DNA from 2 places in the Peribacillus sp. CSMR9 genome. Region 1 is predicted to be linked to the other one. Evidence: riboswitches for the same ligand, from Rfam matches in the RefSeq annotation. Region 1 holds a riboswitch; the other holds the start of a gene.
What was found. A riboswitch is a leader RNA that binds a small molecule or an ion and turns the genes downstream of it on or off. The one in region 1 is predicted to bind lysine.
Positions count from the first base shown of each region.

Region 1 (7,857 bases):
TCGAACATACGGCTGCGATCGACTTGCAGGTCACGAACAACAGGGAAGGTACGCATTGGAGCAAGACGAACCGGCTGTTCCAATTGATCGATAAGAGCTGTACATGATTGTCTTGGTTTACCATTGATAACCATTGAACAAGCACCACATACTTCTTCAAGACAGTTCATGTCCCATGCGATTGCTGTAGTGTGCTTGCCTTGTACAGTTACCGGATTACGACGAATTTCCATAAGAGCGGAAATTACATTCATATTCGGACGGTACGCTAATTCAAATTCCTCATCATAAGGAGCTGAATCCGGTGTATCTTGACGAGTGATTATAAAACGGACTGTTTTAGTCTCAGATTTAGTTTCAACCATTTTTTTGCTCCCCCTCTTTAATGTTTCGTAGTGTAATCACGTTTACGCGGTGCGATCAGTGATACATCAATATCTTCATAATGGAATTCAGGTGCTTGATCCAAGCCTTTGAATGTTGCCATTGTCGTTTTCATGAATTCATCATCATTACGTTCTGGGAAATCAGGTTTGTAATGTGCTCCGCGGCTTTCATCACGGTTTAACGCACCAATTGTGATTACACGAGCCAATTGCATCATGTTTTGCAGCTGTCTAGTGAATGCAGCTCCTTGGTTACTCCATTTTGCCGTGTCATTGATGTTAATTTTCTTGTAACGTTCCATCAACTCAAGAATCTTGTTATCCGTTTCTTTCAGCTTGTCATTGTAACGAACTACAGTAACATGCTGTGTCATCCACTCACCAAGTTCTTTGTGCAGGACGTAAGCATTTTCGTTACCATCAAGAGACATGACTTCATTCCATTTTTCCTGTTGTTGTTTTTCGTAGCCTTCAAACAATGAAGCAGGAATGGATTCTGAAGTTTTATCTAGGCCTTCAATATATTTAACGGCATTCGGTCCAGCGACTGAACCACCAAAAATTGCAGAAAGAAGTGAGTTCGCACCAAGACGGTTACCGCCATGTTGAGAGTAGTCACACTCACCTGCAGCGAATAAACCTTTAATGTTAGTCATTTGGTCATAATCCACCCAAAGTCCGCCCATAGAATAGTGAACGGCAGGGAAAATTTTCATTGGAACTTTACGAGGGTCTTCACCCATGAATTTCTCGTAGATTTCAATGATTCCGCCAAGTTTAATATCAAGTAATTTAGGATCTTTATGAGATAGATCCAGGTAAACCATGTTTTCTCCATTAATACCGAGCTTCATGTTCATACATACGTCGAAAATTTCACGAGTCGCGATATCACGAGGTACTAGATTACCGTAAGCAGGGTATTTTTCTTCAAGGAAATACCAAGGTTTTCCGTCTTTATATGTCCAGATACGTCCACCTTCACCACGAGCGGATTCACTCATTAGACGAAGTTTGTCATCTCCAGGGATTGCTGTTGGGTGAATTTGAATGAACTCACCATTTGCATAATTTACACCTTGTTGATAAACGATGGAGGCTGCTGAGCCTGTATTGATCATTGAGTTAGTCGATTTACCGAAAATGATTCCAGGGCCGCCGCTCGCCATGATGACTGCGTCGCCAGGGAATGATTTGATTTCCATTGAAGTCAGGTTTTGAGCTACGATACCGCGTGCCGTTTGATCATCATCGATAACGGCTCCAAGGAATTCCCAGCCTTCATATTTCGTTACAAGGCCTTCAACTTCATAACGGCGAACCTGCTCGTCCAATGCGTAAAGTAATTGCTGACCAGTCGTTGCACCAGCGAATGCTGTACGGCTATGTTGAGTACCACCGAAACGACGGAAATCAAGAAGACCTTCAGGAGTACGGTTGAACATAACGCCCATACGGTCAAACATATGGATGATTGACGGTGCTGCATCGCACATCGCTTTAACCGGCGGTTGGTTAGCCAAGAAGTCTCCGCCATAAACTGTATCGTCAAAGTGGATAAATGGAGAATCCCCTTCACCTTTTGTATTTACTGCCCCATTGATTCCGCCTTGGGCACAAACTGAGTGAGAGCGTTTAACAGGTACTAAAGAAAATAAATCAACCTGTTGTCCCAGCTCTGCTGCTTTGATCGTAGCCATTAACCCAGCTAGACCTCCACCTACGATAATAATTTTACCTTTACCCAATTCTGTCACTCCCTTATTTCCATTAGCAAAGCTATGTTTTTCCTAACAATTATAAATGAACCCCATCTTCTTATACGAAAGCGAAAATTGCACTTACTCCAACATAAGAAAGAAGAACGAAAATGATCAAAGTAACGTAAGTCATGATTTTTTGTGATTTAGGTGAAATTGTCAGACCCCAGCTCACTGCAAATGACCATAATCCATTTGAGAAGTGGAAAATTGTCGAAATGACCCCAACTAAATAAAATGCAATCATAAATGGATTAGAGAAAATCTCTGCCATCATGTCAAAGTCAACCTCTGTACCCATAGCTACTTGGATCCTAGTTGACCATACATGCCAAACAAGGAAAATCAACGTAATGATTCCGCTTAGACGTTGTAAAAAGAACATCCAATTTCGGAAAAACCCAAATCTACCTAAATTATTTTTAGCCGTGAACGCGATATAAATCCCGTAAACAGCATGATAAATCAAAGGTAAGAAAATGATGAAGATTTCCAGGAAATAACGAAACGGTATGCTTTCTAAGAAATGTGCTGCTGAATTAAATGATTCCGGTCCCTTTGTTGCCATATAGTTGGTAACTAAATGCTCCAACAAGAACAGCCCGATCGGAATAACTCCAAGAAGTGAATGAAGTCTACGATTCCCAAACTCACGATTTTTTGCCACTAAGTGCCCCCCCTTAATTTGTGAAAAATCATGCAAAGATAAACTGGTGGCTACCTTTTATCTCCGCGTGAAAATAAAGTATAGAGTCAGAAAACTCCCCTATACTTCCGTTTACAATTATGTGACATGTCCATTTTACTCCTGACTTCTATGTGCGTCAAGAAAACGGATACAAGAAATCTCTTTTTCAGAATAGATTTTATTGGATTAAATTGTCTGTTTTTTATTCATCAAGAAGATATTTTGGAGAAATTACTAATTAATCTATTAATATCTCGGTATAATTTATCATTTTTTTCCAATTGTTATTTAAATAAATAAAAAACAGTATAATTTGCAAAAGAAAAACGTTTATAATAGATTAACAGAAAGAGGCGATAAACTATGAAAAAAAATATTGCTGCTGCGATAGAAGAAGAGATTCCAGCTGAGGAAATTCAAACTGAAGAATTCCAAGTTCCAGCTTTCGGATACGAATTAATCAGAGAAGTTCTATTGAACGATATTCTCGGAAAAGACTCTAATCAAATCCTCTATTGGGCAGGTAAACAGTTAGCACGTAAATTCCCATTAAATGGCGATCAAGAAGTTATTGAATTTTTCCAGAGCGCGGGATGGGGCACCCTGGAAATCATGAAGTATACGAAAAACCAGATGGAATTATCACTGACGGGTGAAATAATCAGCCGCCGTATGGATTTACATCCTGACTGTCACTTCCAACTTGAAGCCGGTTTCCTTGCCGAGCAGTTTACACTGCAAAAAAAGTTCCTAAGCGAATCAACGGAAGAAATCAAACGCCGCGCAAAAAAAGTGATATTCACCATTCAATGGGATCCCAGAGATCAAATCTAATGAGCCCTTAAAACAGACTTACCCTTTTTACCGGAAGTCTGTTTTTTATTGGACTCCTTACTCTCAAGCTAGCACATTTGCATGCTGCCCAAGTTTAAATGCTTCATGAAGAGATTCGACCGCCTTCACCATTTCCTTTTCATTGACGACAGTCGAGACTTTAATTTCAGATGTGCTGACCATTTTCACTTGGATGCCTGTATTGGCCATCACTTCAAACATCTCGGCAGCCACTCCTGGATTGGAAACCATACCAGATCCGACGATGGACACCTTGGCCAATCCGCCCTCCGTTTCGACTCGGTCGAATGACAATTGTTCCTTATTGTTTTCCAGTACGATCAAGGCCGCTTGCGTATCTTCACTTTTTGTGGAAAATGATAGATTGGTCGTATCCTCGGCTGTCATGCTTTGAATGATGATGTCCACATTAATCCGGTTTTTCGCAAGTGTCGTGAAAATTGTGGATAATGCACCAAGTGATTGGGGCAATCCATATATTGTGACCCTTGTAATACTGTCTTCAAAAGCAATGCCGCGTACAATTAAGTTTTCTTCCATAGTTGCTTCCTCCTCAATGATCGTTCCTGATTCTCTTTCCATGCTCGAACGGACTTCAAGCGGAATTTGATAATTTTTTGCATATTCTACAGCCCTTGGATGAAGGACGCCCGCCCCTAGGTTGGCAAGTTCCAGCATCTCATCATAAGAGATGGATTGGAGTTTACGCGCGGCTTTTATGTAACGTGGATCCGTAGTGAAAACACCCGTTACATCCGTATAAATATCACATCTATCCGCATTCAGCGCTGCAGCGATGGCAACTGCCGTCGTATCGGAACCGCCTCGTCCTAAGGTCGTGATTTCCCCATTTGCATCGTTCCCCTGGAAACCGGCAACGACCACAATTTTCTTCTCCTGGAGCTGAGCTTGAATCCTCGTGGCATCGATGTTTAAAATCCGGGCATTCCCATGAACGGATTCCGTTTGCATGCCAGCCTGCCAGCCAGTGTAAGAAATGGCTTCATGTCCCTCTTCAATCAATGCCATCGTTAACAGGGATATCGTGACCTGTTCCCCCGTAGTCAATAGCATATCCATTTCCCTCTTGCTCGGTGTTCCGGAAATATCCCGGGCCATGGAAACCAATTGATCCGTGGTTTTCCCCATAGCTGAAACAACGACGACTACCTCATTTCCATTCTTCACTTCCTCGATTACCCTATTGGCAACATTTTTTATTTTTTCTACGCTTCCGACGGATGTCCCGCCGAACTTTTGAACGATTAATGCCATCCTAATGCACCCTCTCTACCTTTTTAGGCAATAAAAAAAGCAATGAGAAATATCTCATTGCTGTGATCACATATCCAATACTGTAAACACAGTGAGATAGCTCTCCAGGGCATAAACCCTGACAATCCGCCATTTATTAAATGTCAGACCAGAAAAACAAGGTATGAGTCTTGTCTTCCTTCGGCGTCATCCCCTTTCAAAACCTTTCATGGAAGCTCATACTTCTCCAGGTTTTTACTCTTGAATTCCGCACCTCTATCAGCACTTTTAAGTTGTCTAGTTAAAAATTCCTTCTTATCATAGCATAGAGAATTGCCTGCAGCAAGATTATTCTTGTAATTTTCTAACGATTCCCTCTGCTACCCCTTTTGGCATGCCAGCTTCCATGATTTCCTCGGCCGTGGCCTCTTTGATTTTCTTCAATGACCCAAAATGCCTTAATAATTGCTTCCTCCGCTTTTCCCCGACTCCCGGAATATCATCAAGCTGGGAGTGAACCGCGTTTTTCCCGCGTAGCTGGCGATGAAACGTAATCGCGAACCGATGCACTTCATCCTGAATTCTTTGCAATAGATAAAATTCCTGGCTCCGTGAATCAAGAGGTACGAGTTCAAGCGGATTTCCAATCATTAATTGTGAAGTCCTATGCTTTTCATCCTTAATGAGACCTGAAATTGGTATATCAAGGCCTAATTCATTCTCCAAAATATCCCTTACAGCTTCCACATGTCCCTTTCCTCCATCAATGATGATTAAGTCCGGAAGCGGCAGCCCTTCTTTCAATACTCGTGAATACCTTCTTCTGACCACTTCACGCATCGATTCATAATCATCAGGTCCCTGGACCGTTTTGATCTTATATTTACGGTACTCCCTTTTTTCCGGTTTCCCATCAATGAACACGACTAATGCGGAAACAGGGTCACTTCCCTGGATATTCGAGTTGTCGAAAGCTTCAATTCGATGCGGGGTGTAGATCCCTAATTGGTTCCCGAGGTTTTCCACCGCATTGATCGTCCTTTCTTCATCCCGTTCAATCAATGAAAATTTTTCCTGAAGGGCGATGGAGGCATTTTCATTCGCCAATTTAAGCATGTCTTTTTTCGATCCCCGTTTCGGGTGAATCGTTTTGACACCTAGCAGACCTTCGGCCATTTCAGCATCCACTGACTCAGGCAGCAGGATTTCCTTTGGTTTAAAGTGATTGGTAATCTCGTAAAACTGACCGAGGAATGTAAGAAGTTCCTGTTCCGGTTCATCATAGACAGGAAAAAGTGAAACATCCCTTTCGATCAATTTACCCTGTCGGACAAAAAATACCTGAACGCACATCCAGCCTTTATCATAGGCAAACCCAAATACATCCCTGTCGATGAAATCGGTCGTCATCATTTTCTGCTTCTCCATCGTAATATCGATGTGGGCAATTTTGTCACGATACTCCTTGGCCCTCTCGAAATCGAGCTCCTCTGATGCCTCTAGCATTTTTTCAGTCAGTTCTTTTTTTATCTCAGTATGTCCGCCATTCAAGAACCGGTTGATATCATCCACCATTTTTTTATATTCCTGTTCCTCAACATCATATACACATGGGGCCAGACACTGGCCAAGGTGATAATAAAGACACACGCGATCCGGTAAGGTATTGCATTTTCTAAGGGGATAGATGCGATCGAGCAATTTTTTCGTTTCGTTGGCTGCAAAAGCATTCGGATATGGACCGAAATATTTCCCTTTATCTTTTTTGACTTTACGCGTAATAATTAGACGTGGATGCCGTTCCGCCGTCAGCTTGATGAAAGGATACGTCTTATCATCCTTAAGCATGACATTATATTTTGGATCATGTTTTTTGATTAAGTTCAACTCTAAAATGAGAGCCTCGATATTGGAAGAGGTTACGATGTATTCGAAATCCTCAATCTCACTCACCAGCCGCAAGGTTTTTCCATCATGAGATCCCGTGAAATAAGAACGGACACGATTTTTCAACACTTTCGCTTTGCCTACATATATGATTGTTCCCTGACGATCTTTCATTAAATAACAACCAGGTTGATCGGGAAGAAGGGCAAGTTTATTCTTTATTTGTTGGTTCATGCATTCAGCCTCCTGTTCTCCCATTTTACAATTATTATATATCAAGATAGCGAAAAAAGCTTCAAGTCCGTAGACTTGAAGCTTTTTTTAGCTATCTTGCTATTACGCGTGTTTTGCAATAAGTTCAGCAAGTGCTTCTTTAGGTTGGAAACCAACCACTTTATCCACCACTTCACCGTCTTTAAGGACGATTAGTGTCGGGATGCTCATCACACCGAATTTCCCAGCTGTTTCTTGGTTTTCATCTACATCCACTTTTACGATTTTCGCTGTATCGCCAATTTCAGTATCAAGCTCTTGAAGAACAGGAGCGATCATTTTACAAGGTCCGCACCATGGAGCCCAAAAATCGACAAGAACTACACCTTCGTTAGTATCTGTAGTGAAAGTTTGGTCAGTTGCATTTACAATAGCCATATATATTTCCTCCTCAAATTTACTCAAATAACTAAAGACAGTATACCATCGTTGCTAGAATCGACGCTAATATTTTGCTTCAGTGGTAGGATGTCCAAAAAAAGAGTAAATATGCAGGCTCAAGCCTTGCCGAATAACACCAAAAAATGAAGGGGCCAGACATGTATCGGCTTTTGCCAAATGTCTTGCCCCTTCATCTTTTTCTATTAAGCGTTAACTTTTAGTTTTTTGAATTCTTCAGTCAGTAATGGAACGACTTCGAAAAGGTCCCCGACAATTCCATAATCAGCTATATTGAATATATTGGCTTCCGGGTCTTTGTTGATGGCAACGATAACCTTGGAGTTGGACATCCCAGCTAAATGCTGGATCGCTC
Region 1 is NZ_JAOPHO010000002.1:116,850-124,706, forward strand. It holds gene sdhB (succinate dehydrogenase iron-sulfur subunit) at 1-365, opposite strand, end outside; gene sdhA (succinate dehydrogenase flavoprotein subunit) at 383-2,134, opposite strand; gene N9I19_RS02420 (succinate dehydrogenase cytochrome b558 subunit) at 2,205-2,813, opposite strand; gene N9I19_RS02425 (YslB family protein) at 3,198-3,668, shown strand; gene N9I19_RS02430 (aspartate kinase) at 3,732-4,964, opposite strand; lysine riboswitch at 5,054-5,230, opposite strand; gene uvrC (excinuclease ABC subunit UvrC) at 5,292-7,064, opposite strand; gene trxA (thioredoxin) at 7,167-7,481, opposite strand; gene N9I19_RS02445 (electron transfer flavoprotein subunit alpha/FixB family protein) at 7,688-7,857, opposite strand, start outside.

Region 2 (7,857 bases), on a different contig from region 1:
TGGAAGCGACGGCGATTCCTCCCGAAATGATAGGCAGCAGAATCTTCCATGATATACCTGATATGAAAACCATTCCGAGCATGATTGACAAGATGACAAGCCCGGTGCCTAAATCCGGCTGTTGCATGATTAACATTAGCGGGGCACCTGTAACGAGACCGATTTTAATAAGCAGCCAGATATCCGTTTGAATCGTTTTCAGCGTGTTTTTGAGATGATGGTTTGATATAAGATTTGCTAAAGCCAGGATCAGGAAAACCTTCATGAATTCCGATGGCTGAATCGAACCGACCCCTGGAATTTTGTACCAACTTCTTGCACCATTTATTTTAGGTACTACGCTTTCTGGCATTAGGATCAGCAATAAAAGCAAAAATAATCCGAATCCATAGGCATACCAGGAAATTTTTTTCAGTTGATCCGAATCAAGGGTGATAAACCCTAATACGATTCCAATCCCCACTATATACCAAAAGATTTGTTTGATTAAGAAGTTTTCCGCGTACTGTCCAGTCGTTTGGGCACTATAGATTGCTAAGCAACTTCCTACGAATAATAACAGCAATATTGTGACCAAAGAAAAATCTATTCGAGATGAAAATTTATTTTGTTCTTCCATACTTAACTCTCCCTTAAAAAGGCTCCTGCGATACAACTTTAAATACACTTATTCATTATACTTTAAACAAATAAAATCACAACTATATCGAAGAATAGTTTACAAGCTTCATGAAGTTATCTGCATGGAGCCTGCAGAAAGGGGGAATTTAAGCATGTGCCTCCTTTGATTTTCTCCAATTCCAGCACACTTCTGACCAATCCATTGCTTGGGGAAAAGAGAAAGGCCACTCCAACCATGCAACCGGATATCGTGGCATCCAAAATGGCAGCTGAATAATAACCGATGACTTAATTTAACACCCCGACCACTATACTGACCAATATCATTCTACTTAACCGATCTGTCCGCAGATAAGCCGTTGAGGCAGGTATGATGAGCATTCCAACTACTAAAATGGAGAGTGCTTTTCCTTCGGTACATGAAACGTAATGATGAAGTTATATTTATATTGTGGAGTTTTTATGGTGAATATAAACTAGGGGAGCTTTTTCTAATGTTTATGATGGGACGACGTGAAATTCACGAGTAAACGTGTGTATTTCACGAGTAAACGCGGATTTCTCGACGGGCATCTGGCATTCCATGTGCATTGCCAATCATTTTTCCGGCTTTTTTAAAGAAACTGCCAAGTACGCCAATCCCAATTCGATTCCGCAAAGTACAAACAGGCTGATTAAAGTTTGGAACATCCTGATCTCCTCCTCCGCTAAGACTTAAACCAATCTTAAAGGATGAAACCCATACCAGAACAAGACCTTATTTGAAGAAATCTTCAGCAGCCATGCTCTGTTCTCTTGCTCTGAAATGGGTTTCATACGGTACAATATAAAAAAAAGAAAAAATGGTGATCCCATGACAAACATTAAAGAAATTGCTCAATGTGCTGGTGTATCTGTCTCAACAGTATCTCGTGTATTGAATAATCATCCTTATGTAAGCCCTGATAAGAGAGAGAGCGTTTTACAAGCCATTGATCGCTTGAATTATTCGAGAAACATCAACGCCATTCATCTTTCAAAAGGCAAAACAAATCTTATCGGCATCATCATCCCCTTCACCAATCACCCATATTACGGGGCAATCGTTAACGGAATTACTAAACAGGCAAATGCAATTGGGTGTCATATAGTGATCTTTCAAACCCATTATGAAAGAGAGAAAGAAATCCAGGCTTTGAATATGCTGCAAATGAAGCAACTCGATGGCATTATCGTTTGTTCAAGAATTTCGGAAATGAAAATCCTCTTGGATTATCAAAAATACGGACCTATTATCTTATGTGAGGATACAGCCCAGGCTGAATTCTCATCCATCAGCATTGATCATTATGCAGCATTCTCCTGTGCCCTTGAATACGTGATTTCTAAAGGATATAAGAAAATTGGATACAGCCTCGGCCGTAAAAAGAGCAGGAACAGTTCTCTTCGAACAAAGGCCTTTAACGATATCATGAGTAAACATCAACTTATAAACAATAAAGAATGGTTGTTTGAAGGCAGTTATCACATCAAAGACGGTGTAAAGTTGTTTGAGGATTGGCATTCGATGATAAACAAACCTGAAGCCATCATCATCACTAATGATGACACGGCTGCTGGATTCATGCTCACCGCTAAGAAATCGGGTATGAGGGTACCTGAAGATGTGGCCATTCTGGGCTTCAATAATGATAGCCTGAGTGAGATGCTGGACATCACGACCATTTCCTTGCCTCTGGAATGGATTGGGAAAATGGCAGTGGATCTATTTGAGAATCCCGAATCGGTCCAACATGTAAAATTGGACTACGCCCTTATAAAAAGAAGGACCGTTTAATAACGGTATTGTTATCAGAATGGCTTTACTTTTATATATCGTTTCCTCTTCCAATCTTTCGAGAACTAGGGAAAAATAACCACATAAAATAATCATTGCGATATCCCAGAAGTTATTTTATAATTTTGATATAGTAAAGTTTACTCAGTTACTAGCATTCTATTAGCGATTGCATAATTTTTCATGAGTACCATCGTACGGCCAATTACAAGCTGGCGTTACGATTTAAGAAAATTGAATACTTCCTCATTTACCGATGAGTTAGAGGCTGCAGCTTATAAAAGTAGAACGGACGAGATTCTGGAAAATTCAAGACTCCGTTTGAAAGGATAAGTTGCCGAAGTTAGGGTATATTCCATGTATATTCTCGCTGGCGGTGTCACCGAACAGGAACATCACTGTCACGTTTTTTCAAAAAAGCGTGGGGAGCTATCTTCGGAAGGATAAACGGGTTTATTATAAACAGCCGTCGATCTTTTTCGACTGCTGTTTTTTTATATTTCGTTCCCTTCCAATAAAAAGGAGTGTAACATCAATTGTCAAATTCACAATCAACATCAAGCCCCACTGAATTAAAAAGGAGCCTGAAGGCGCGGCACTTAATGATGATTTCATTAGGTGGAACGATTGGAACAGGTTTATTTTTAGCAAGTGGCGGTGCCATTCATTCAGCCGGACCCGGCGGTGCCTTGGTGGCATACGCGGTCATCGGCATCATGGTTTATTACTTAATGACAAGTCTTGCAGAAATGGCAGCATTCATGCCAGTGGCCGGTTCGTTCCGTGTCTATGCATCCAAATTCGTCGATCCGTCTTTCGGTTTTGCGATTGGATGGAACTACTGGTATAACTGGGCAATCACCATTGCCGCTGAATTAGCAGCCGTTGTCTTAATTATGAAGTTCTGGTTTCCTGATACTCCCTCCTTCATCTGGAGTGCTATTGCGTTAATCACTATGTTTCTTATCAATTACATGTCCGTTAAAGGTTTTGGGGAAGCAGAATTCTGGTTTGCCATGATCAAAGTCGTGACAGTCGTCATTTTCTTGATCACTGGTGTTCTGATCATTCTCGGAATCATGGGTGGAAAAGACCCTATTGGTTTTTCCAATTTCACAATGGGCGAAGGTCCCTTTAATGGAGGGTTCTTCACGATTCTAGGTGTATTCATGGCTGCCGGCTTTTCATTCCAAGGAACAGAATTGCTTGGAGTGACGGCTGGTGAAAGTGAAGATCCAGAAAAGAATATCCCTAAGGCGATCAGATCCGTTTTCTGGCGCATCATCTTATTCTATATCCTTGCCATTTTTGTAATTGGAATGATCATTCCGTTTACGGATTCACGTTTATTGAGTGAAGATGTTGCCGTAAGTCCCTTCACGCTCGTATTTGAACGGGCTGGCCTTGCATTTGCTGCATCCATCATGAACGCGATCATTTTATCATCCGTACTTTCCGCCGGTAACTCAGGCATGTACGCTTCAACCCGTATGCTCTGGGACTTGGCACGTGATGGGAAAGCACCTAAATTCCTTGGCAAGTTAGATAAAAGAGGAGTACCCGTGAATGCACTTATCGTGACTTCTTTAGTTGGCTGCGTTGCATTCTTAGCATCATTTTTCGGAGATGGTGTCGTTTATATTTGGTTATTGAATGCTTCAGGCATGGCAGGATTCGTCACCTGGGTCGGGATTGCGATCGCCCATTATCGATTCCGCAAAGCCTACGCAGCTCAAGGCCTTGATATGAATGCTTTACCATACCGGGCCAAAGGCTTCCCATTCGGGCCAATATTCGCCCTTGTCCTATGTATTATCATTATCATCGGACAAGGCTATCAAGCTTTCAGCAGTAATGGGATCGACTGGAATTCAATGTTCGTTTCCTACATTGGCTTAATTCTATTTTTCGTCCTATGGTTCGGCTATAAAATTAAACATAAAACGAAAGTCATTCCTCTTGAGGAATGTGACCTTAAATCAAAATAATACTAAAAAGGACCTGGTCTTCTCTAACGGAGAAAACCAGGTCCTTTTTCATTTCAAATGATACACACGACATTCATATGGACGCAGAGGCATTCTCGAGATTCCTTTTTCCCCCTGTTCATAATTACCGATCAGCCTTGTAGCAGAATATGAATTTAGCTCTTCAGGCAAAGAATATGCGGCATGCTCCTCCTTAAAGTTGCATAGCACTAACAGCTTTTCATCTTCAAACGTTCTCGTATAGGCAAATATTCGTTCATCATCTGGACAGAGCAGTTCAAAACGGCCATAAACGACAATTTCATGTTTTTTGCGTAATTGGATAAGCCTTTTATAAAAATGAAAAATGGAATTTGGATCATTGTAGGCTTTTTCTGCATTAATCTCGGGAAAATTGGGATTGACCTTAATCCAAGGAGTCCCTTTCGTGAATCCTGCGTTCCGGGAGTCATTCCACTGAACCGGTGTCCTCGCATTATCCCTGCTTCGGGCGTGAATGGCTGACATCATCCGCTCTTTTGACCAGCCATGCGAATTGACGAGTTCGTCATATGAATTCAACGTTTCAATATCCCGATATTCATCAATGCTTTCAAATGCAACATTGGTCATTCCCAGCTCTTCCCCTTGATATATATAAGGTGTACCTTGAAGCATATGAAGACAGGCGGCAAGCATCTTTGCGCTTTCAATACGATACTCTCCATCATTTCCAAACCTTGAGACAATCCGGGACTGATCATGATTGTTCCAGTATAAACTGTTCCAGCCATCCTCCTCCAAACCAGTCTGCCACTTGGAAAGAATTTGTTTTAAATCGCTTAGGTTCCACTTTTCGTTACTCCATTTCCCTTCTGGTCCGCCCCCCAAATCCATATGTTCGAATTGAAAGACCATATGTAATTCACCACGATCTTTCCCTGTGAACAATTGCGCTTCCTCCGGGGTGACTCCTGGCATCTCCCCAACGGTAATCACGTCATATCCTGAAAGTGCCCGTTGATTGATTTCCTGTAAAAACTCATGTATCCGCGGGCCATTCAAGAAAAAGGGGCTTCCATCACCAAACTGCTTCCCATGCTGAATGGATCCATCTGAATAGCTCTGATCTTTTGATAGGAAGTTGATGACATCCATCCGAAAACCATCGACACCCTTATCCAGCCACCAAGTCATCATGCTGTAGATTTCTTCACGGAGCTTAGGGTTCTCCCAGTTTAAATCCGGTTGTTTCTTGCTGAATAAGTGTAAATAATATTCATCTGTTCCTTCATCATATTTCCATGCCGAACCTTTAAAAACGGACTCCCAATTATTTGGTTCTTTCCCATGCCTTCCAGGTTTCCAAATATAATAATCACGCTTTGGATTGTCTATAGAGGATCGGGATTCCTTGAACCACGAATGTTCATCTGAAGAATGGTTGACCACCAGGTCCATCATGATCTTCATTCCACGTTCATGCACCCCCTTCAGCAACCTGTCAAAATCAGCCATGGTCCCGAATTCAGTCATGATTGATTGATAATCACTGATATCGTACCCATTGTCATCATTGGGAGATTGATAAACAGGGGATAGCCATATCACGTTCACACCCAACTCCTGTAAATAATCGAGTTTCATAAAGATCCCGTTTAAATCCCCTACCCCATCTCCATCACTATCCATGAAACTCCTTGGATACACTTGATATACAACTGCCTCTTTCCACCATGCTTTGTCCATGCCTTTCCCCCCTCTTTAGCCGCATTGATATAATTACACCAATACCCCTATTATAAAGGGGGAAACTTCAGAATATTCTTCTTTTATTCTACTATTCCCGTTTGAATCATTTCAATATCCAAATCCACCTCGATTGGAATATGAGGATAGGCCTCCTCCCAATGTTTCTGATTGAAATTTCTTGTTTTACTTTTAGCGATATCACCGAGTGCAATCGGATCTATGTTGTTTTCCTGAAACATGGTTACCATCTCATGTAATTTTTCACCAATGACATGTTCTGCTTTGGCCTCTATTTTATTCAGGTCGACTGATTTACCCAAGTCATAACCTTGGACCTCTAGCAGACTCGCTTTTAATTTCACTTCAATCCTGACTTCGGGGTCTTGATTTGCATTCCTGATATCATAATGGACACGTGATTCCACGTTATTGATATCTGAAAAGTCATTTTCCTTCCATTTGATTTCATAACTCCCCAGCTTAAAATTTTCACTAAGGACTTTGAATAAAAATCCGTCCTGATAAGGGATGTATTTGCCGATATACTTGTCCCTTTTAAACAGGGCGATACCCTTTACCCGTATATGGTCTCCTGCAGTTTCCAATAGGGGCATGACCGGATCGATTCCTTTACCATGACATGCATATAAATACCTGTGCAAATCTACATCAGGCAAATTAGTCTTGATATTCTGTTCGATCAGCTCTTTCACTTGGACTCCTGGAGTTTTAATCAACTTCGGCTCCATTTTAACTACATCCTCCGCTTTGCCACGAACGATCGCTAAATATAAATCCCTTCCCACCATTGGGTCACGCCTATATGTATCAATATAATCATTCAAGCCCTTACCTGCCAATTGTTCACCATAGAGAATGACTGTCAGTCTCCCGCCGACAATCGGGAATGGTGTTTTTGCATTTTCTTGATGGCGGCCAGTCTTTATATTATGGGAGGTCGCTTCATATACTTCTCTACTTAGTTTTGCTTCTTCCCCAGGCTGAGGAACGCTGACAGCGACCGTTCCTTTCACTTTTTTGTCTCCGGCATCATCATAACCTACGACTTCAGCAATTAAAATATCTTCTAATATTTGCTGCTCCACCCCGCACGCTGTCATCATGAAACAACCTAATGTAATCAAGGGAAGTTTGATTTTCATGGATTAAGACTCCTAACTTTATAGACAATCGACTGCCATATGAATAAGAGAGGAAGGTACAAATAAACGATATAAAAACCTATTTGCGAACTGATTGTGTTAAACCTATCGATTCTATAGCGGTTATCCAAAAAATAGCAAGAAACTAAAATGATAAGCAGGATGTAAACTAACACCTTTTTCTGTCTAAATCCAAACACTCTTTTTACTGTTCTGCTCGCTGCCCAAACCCCTAGGCAAACATTCGGCAGCACCATGAACAGCCAAACGGAAATCCCTATATATTCAAACCTCTCAACGAATGGAAGGTCCACAATTTTCCATAAAGTCAATGTAGCCCAAATTACATCTTTCAGCTGATCTTGATGATAGTAGGCTAACGAGACAATAATGAAGACTAAATATATCGACATAGTAAACAACGCACCTAAGTGGGCCCACTTTTGAGAGTCTTCACGCTTTTTAATGAATGGGTAATAGATCAGGAGTAATTCAAAACCAAGGTAATTCAGGGTCATTCTCTTACAGGCCTTCATGA
Region 2 is NZ_JAOPHO010000020.1:32,240-40,096, reverse strand. It holds gene rodA (rod shape-determining protein RodA) at 1-619, opposite strand, end outside; gene N9I19_RS11675 (hypothetical protein) at 776-898, shown strand; gene N9I19_RS11670 (metal ABC transporter permease) at 910-1,017, opposite strand; gene N9I19_RS11665 (LacI family DNA-binding transcriptional regulator) at 1,475-2,437, shown strand; lysine riboswitch at 2,692-2,877, shown strand; gene N9I19_RS11660 (amino acid permease) at 2,974-4,425, shown strand; gene N9I19_RS11655 (glycoside hydrolase family 13 protein) at 4,474-6,153, opposite strand; gene N9I19_RS11650 (Ger(x)C family spore germination protein) at 6,237-7,319, opposite strand; gene N9I19_RS11645 (GerAB/ArcD/ProY family transporter) at 7,316-7,857, opposite strand, start outside.
Region 2: linked by a shared signal. The riboswitch ahead of N9I19_RS11660 (amino acid permease) and the one ahead of N9I19_RS02430 (aspartate kinase) in region 1 are both predicted to bind lysine.